Regions from separate parts of the Chromohalobacter canadensis genome, predicted to be linked through region 1. Evidence: predicted binding sites of a transcription regulator. Region 1 holds the regulator's gene; the other holds the start of a gene.
What was found. Region 1 encodes sigma-54, which starts transcription at its own class of promoters, with help from an activator protein. Its sites were predicted from a motif close to TGGCACNNNNNTTGCTNT; they were not measured.
Positions count from the first base shown of each region.

Region 1 (3,069 bases):
CCGCCGAGCGTCGCGTGGAGCTCATCGACAATGCCGAGCTGCACCAGGCCCGGGATACCTTCAATGGTGCCTATGTCGAATACTTCCTCGATCGCCGCCAGGTTCAGGCTCGCTCCGCCGATGATGGCGATGGCGATCAGCGCGTTCGCATGACGCTAACGCCCCGCGACAGCGAGTAGTGACGTGCCTCGTGATTCACTCCCCCCGTTAGGTAGGACCCGACGCCCATGAAGACCCTGAGTGCCGCCAACCTCGCCAAGAGCTACAAAGGCCGCCGCGTGGTACATGACATCAGCCTGACCATACGTCAGGGCAGCATTGTCGGCCTGCTCGGCCCTAATGGCGCCGGCAAGACCACCTCGTTCTACATGATTGTCGGGCTGGTAGGCGCCGATGCCGGCAGCGTGCACATCGACGAACGCAACCTCTCGCATTCCGCCATGCACGAACGCGCCCGCGCCGGTATCGGTTATCTTCCCCAGGAAGCCTCGATCTTTCGCAAGCTTTCGGTCGCCGACAACATCATGGCGATTCTCGAGACGCGCCGCGATCTCGACAAGGCTGCACGCAAGGCGCAACTCGAACGCCTCCTTGAGGAGTTTCACGTCACCCATATTCGTGACAACCCCGGCATGAGCCTGTCCGGGGGCGAACGTCGTCGCGTGGAAATCGCCCGCGCCCTGGCCACCGAACCCGCCTTCATCCTCCTCGACGAACCCTTCGCCGGAGTCGACCCAATCTCCGTTGGCGAGATCAAGAGCATCATCCGGCAATTGCGTGATCGTGATATTGGCGTCTTGATCACCGACCACAACGTACGTGAAACCCTGGATATCTGTGACAACGCCTATATCGTCGGCGACGGTCAGATCATCGCCGAAGGACATGCCGAGGCCATACTCGCCAACCAGAAAGTACGCGACGTCTATCTCGGCCATGAGTTTCGATTGTAAACGCAAACTACTGGAACCGCCGCGTGCTTATATAAATGGCATGATTGTTGCTTCCATTCTTGCAAGTAGCGTCGTCGCGAGATAACGTACGGGCACCGTTTCAGGAAGCGATGATCGATTTTCCATGTCCATGAAACCCACCTTGCAGCTTCGCGTCGGCACACAGCTGACGATGACGCCCCAGTTACAGCAAGCCATTCAGCTCTTGCAGCTTTCTACGCTGGATTTGCGACAGGAGATCCAGCAAGCCTTGGATTCCAACCCCATGCTGGAGCTCGAAGACGACTTCGAAGAACGCGAGGTCAGCGAGACGCAGGAGGAGGATGACTGGACGAACGACATCCCCGAGAACTTGTCGCTGGATAGCGAATGGAGTGATACCTACCAGGACACAGGCCCCTCACTGACGGGAGGCGGAGGCAGCGAGGAAGGCCCTGATATAGAGCGAAATACGGCGCATACCAGTCTTCACGACCATCTGGCCTGGCAACTCGCCATGGCCGATATGACACCGCGCGAACGTGATATTGCCGAAAGCCTGATCGATGCCATGGGGGCCGACGGCTACCTCACCCTGCCCCTCGACGAGCTTGTCGACGGTTTGCGCGGCCAAGGCCTTTCGGGGCTCAAGGTGGGCGATGTCGAACACGTCATGATGCGTGTACAGCAGTTCGATCCCACCGGAGTCGGCGCCCGCGATCTACGCGAGTGCCTGTTGCTACAGCTCGGCGCCCTCCCTGAAAACATGCCGCTGCTAACCCAGGCCAAGCGGTTAGTACGCCAGTTCCTCGAATCTCTCGCCGGCAACGACCGTAAATTGCTCAAGCGACGTTTGCGCCTCGACGAGGAAGAACTCGATCACGTCATTACCCTCATCCGGTCGCTCGATCCGCGCCCCGGCCTCGCCTTCGAGGATAGCAGCAACGATTATGTCATCCCCGATCTCGTCGCACGGCGGATCCGACAGGAATGGCGCATTGAGCTCAATCCCGAAGCCTTGCCCCGCGTGCGCATCCAGCCGGATTACGCCGCGCTCATCAAGCGTGCCGACAAGAGCGACGATAACACCTTCCTCAAGCAGCACCTGCAAGAAGCCAAATGGCTGCTCAAGAGCCTTTCGAGCCGTAACGATACCTTGCTGCGCGTGGGCCAGGAGATCATGGCGCGCCAGCTCGATTTCCTCGAACGCGGCGAGGAAGCCATGAAACCGTTGATCCTGGCGGATATCGCCGGGGCGGTAGACATGCACGAGTCGACTATCTCCCGCGTGACCACGCAGAAATTCATCCATACCCCGCGCGGCGTCTTTGAACTCAAGTATTTCTTTTCCAGCCATGTCGGGGGGCAAGGCGAAACCGACGCCCATTCCAGCACCGCGATTCGTGCACGCTTGAAGAAATTGATCGGCGACGAGCCGCCACGCAAGCCTCTATCCGATAGCAAGCTCGTCGACCTGCTGGCCCAGGACGGTATTCCGGTCGCACGACGCACCGTCGCCAAGTACCGCGAAGCGTTGGGCATCCCCTCCTCCAGCGAGCGCAAGCGACTCACCTGAACGTGGGCGGATTGCACGTGTCGGCCACGCTGCGTAGACTCGCCGCGGCCTTCGTTATCCAGCGCTTGTCTAGGGCTATGCAGCGCTCTAAAAAGGGTTACAATCGAAGTGCCAACCGATGGAATAGGAGCGTGCCATGCAAGCCAATATCACCGGTCATCACATCGAACTGACCGATGCTCTACGCGACTACGTCAATGAAAAGCTCGCGCGTCTGGAACGCCACTATGACAACATCACCACCGTCCAGGTCACGTTATCCATCGAGAAGGAACGTCACCTGGCTGCATGCACGCTTCATGCCGCAGGCGCGGACCTGCACGCCGATACACAAAGCGACGACATGTACGCCGCTATCGACGCCCTAACCGACAAGCTCGACCGTCAGCTCGTCAAACACAAGGAAAAGGTGCAGGCACGCGCTCAGGGCGCCGGTGCCCGTTAATTCGCCATGATATTGGAAAGCATCCTACCCCCCGAGCGCGCACTCTTCGGCGTTGCCGGGGGGAGCAAGAAGCGCGTGCTGGAATTTTTCAGCACCTTTATCGCACAGAATACCCC
Region 1 covers NZ_CP140151.1:408,903-411,971, forward strand. Annotated here, with positions in the region: gene lptA (lipopolysaccharide transport periplasmic protein LptA) at 1-179, shown strand, start outside; gene lptB (LPS export ABC transporter ATP-binding protein) at 228-953, shown strand; gene SR908_RS02040 (RNA polymerase factor sigma-54) at 1,078-2,508, shown strand; gene hpf (ribosome hibernation-promoting factor, HPF/YfiA family) at 2,645-2,953, shown strand; gene ptsN (PTS IIA-like nitrogen regulatory protein PtsN) at 2,960-3,069, shown strand, end outside.

Region 2 (3,069 bases), 340 kb from region 1:
CGTTTGTCGGTGACGTTATAGATCGCGAGCAGGCGACGTCCATCGGCCAGCGGACCTCGCTGCACGGCGAACAGCGTCGGCGGTGTGTCGACGATGTGCTGCTCGACCTGGGGATGAAAGCAGGGCTCCTGGGCGCGCAGCTTGAGACGTCGGCGCAAGGCCATGAAGACTTCTCGCGTGGGCGTGTTGCGGCTATCGAGGAGTTCGTCCAGGGCCTCCTTCTGCCAGCGCCGACGGTTGATGGTACGCAATTGTCCACTGCGCTCGACGCCTTCGTGGTCATTGAGCGTGGCGGTCAGGCAGTGGAAATAGATGCCCGGCACGCCCTGTAGTGCGAGCATCAAGTGCTGGCTACACAAGAAACGTTCCACTTGCCAAGGGTCGGCGCCGCGACGTGTGCCACGTAGCGCATCGAAGTAGGTAATGTTGACCTCGTAGGGCGTGTCCTTGCCATCGGCATTGGCCTTCATGCTCACATACCCACCGAAGCGGTGCATGAGCTCGAGCATGGCATCGATCTCGTGGGGCGGTAATAGCCCTTCCAGCGCGCGTACGCCGATGCCGTCGTGGCTGGCGGTGAAGTTGAAATAGGTGCAGCCAGGCGGCAACGCGGGGAGGCTGCGTGCCCAGGCTTCCAGCGCCGTGGCATCGCCGCTGGTGAGCGTGTGCACCAACAGTGGCGGCAGCGTGAACTGATAGATCATGTGCGCTTCGTCGGGGCGCGTGGGTGCGTCCGACGTGGTGGTATCGTCGAGGCGTTCGAGGCCGAAGTAGCTCATGTTCTCGCGGTGTGGCACGTTGGTTTCGGTGATCAGCAGCGTGCCGGGGGCGAGGTGGTCGAGCACGGCGCGTAGCAGCCGGACTACGGCATGGGTCTCCGGCAGATGGATGCACGAAGTGCCGATTTTCTTCCACAGGTAGGCGATGGCGTCGAGGCGTATGATGCGCGCGCCTTGTTCCACGTAGTAGAGCATGATGCCGATGAACTCGATGAGCACATCGGGATTGGCGAAGTTGAGATCGATCTGATCCTCGGAAAATGTCGCCCATAGATAGCGTGTCCCACGACGCGTGGAAACGGGCACCAACAGCGGCGAGCTGCGGGGCCGGGTGACATTCGACAGGTCGGTGTTCGGGTCCATTTCGATGAAGTAGTCGCGCCCCGGCTGGGTGCCGGCCAGGTAGTCGACGAACCACAGCGATTCCCGCGAGACGTGATTGATGACCAGATCGACCATCAAGTCGCCGTGCCGTGTCAGGCGGCGGATGTCTTCCCAGTCGCCTAGAGTGGGGTTGACCTCGCGATAATGGATCACCGAGAAGCCATCGTCGCTGCTCCAAGGGAAGAAAGGCAGCACGTGAACGCCGCTGAAGGTGCCCGCGAGGCGTGTCTCGAGAAACTCGTCGAGCACTTGCAGCGGTGGCCGCTCGCCGTCGAGCAGTAGATCGCCATAGGTGATCAGTAACTGATCGCGTTCGCTCCATAATGGACGCGAGCGTTCGGGAATTGCGTCACGTTGGTGCGATATCAGGCGTTGCAGACGGCGTAACACTTCATCGGCGCGCGGTCCGTAAATCTCGTCCAAACGTGCCTTGGCGCGCGCGGTGAAAGCGGCTTCATCGAGTTCGGTCTGCGGGGCTGGGGGAATAGGGTGGGGCATCGATGGTCCTCGTGAGAATCGGTGGCTCGCACGTCGACATTATCGTTGCTGTTGCAGGAGTCGTGCCATGCGCGACACGCCGGCGGATGGCCGGCGTGTACGGAGACGGCAAAGGTCATTTCTTCACGATACGGTAAAGTCCCAGCAGGATGATGGCGCCGAGTACGGCGATGACGAAACTGCCGAAGTTGAAGCCATCCACCGTACCGAAGCCCAGCGCGGTGCCGACCCAGCCCCCAACGATGGCCCCGAGGATCCCGATGATCATGGTGATGATGAGGCCACCGGGGTCGCGCCCCGGCATGATCAGCTTGGCGACAATGCCGGCCAGCAGGCCGAAGACGATCCATGCGATGATGCCCATTGGTTTCTCCCTTGGCGGTTGTGAAAGCGCGCTTACCGGTGTCTCGACCGAAAATGCATGCAACCTCATGAGCTTGGTCGGCCTGGCGACAGTGCGCAAGCGAGTTTCCGCGCGGCGCGGGGAAAGGCTACAATGTCGATCAATCTCAATGACAACGACTCATTCTCGATACTCAACCGCGGACGCGCCACGATGCACTGCCCCTTTTGTGGAAAGTATGACACCAAGGTGACCGATTCGCGCCTCGTGGCCGAAGGGGATCAGGTGCGTCGGCGCCGCCAGTGCAATGACTGCGGCGAACGCTTCACCACCTACGAGACGGCGGAGCTGGTCATGCCTCGCGTGATCAAGGGCGACGGCTCGCGGGAGACCTTCGATGAGCGCAAGTTGCGTGCCGGCATGCTACGCGCATTGGAAAAACGCCCGGTCAGCGCCGAATCCATCGAGGCGGCGGTCGAGCGTATCCGTCAGCGTCTGCGTGCCCGTGGCGAGCGTGAACTCGAGGCACGCGAGATCGGCGAGGAGGTCATGCGCTCGCTGAAGCGGCTCGATCAGGTCGCCTATATCCGCTTCGCTTCCGTCTACCGTCGCTTCCAGGACCTCGACGAATTTCGCGCCGAAATCGACCGCTTGGCGCAAGAGCCCAGCTTTGTGCCCGACGATAACGATCAGCGCTGATCTCGATACGTACCGACGCGAATCGCTCAAGAAGTGATCCATGAGGAGTGGCCCATGACACAAGACGCCGCTGCGTCGACGCTATCTCACGAAGTGTGCATGGCGCGCGCGCTGCAACTCGCCCGACGAGGGTGCTACACCACCCATCCCAACCCGCGCGTCGGCTGCGTCGTGGTCAATGGGGGACGAATCGTCGGAGAGGGCTACCATGTACGCGTCGGCGAACCTCACGCCGAGGTGCATGCCTTGCGCGCCGCTGGCGAGGCGGCACGAGGCGCCACGGTCTATGTCACTTTGGAACCCTGTTCGCATTACGGCCGCACGCCGCCTTGTGCCCAGGCGCTGATCGACGCCTGCGTGAGCCGT
Region 2 covers NZ_CP140151.1:744,394-747,462, reverse strand. Annotated here, with positions in the region: gene SR908_RS03595 (sugar phosphorylase) at 1-1,661, opposite strand, end outside; gene SR908_RS03590 (GlsB/YeaQ/YmgE family stress response membrane protein) at 1,777-2,025, opposite strand; gene nrdR (transcriptional regulator NrdR) at 2,218-2,703, shown strand; gene ribD (bifunctional diaminohydroxyphosphoribosylaminopyrimidine deaminase/5-amino-6-(5-phosphoribosylamino)uracil reductase RibD) at 2,758-3,069, shown strand, end outside.
Region 2: a site for sigma-54 is predicted at 1,712-1,729, ahead of SR908_RS03595 (sugar phosphorylase). Genes of this name have one in related genera too.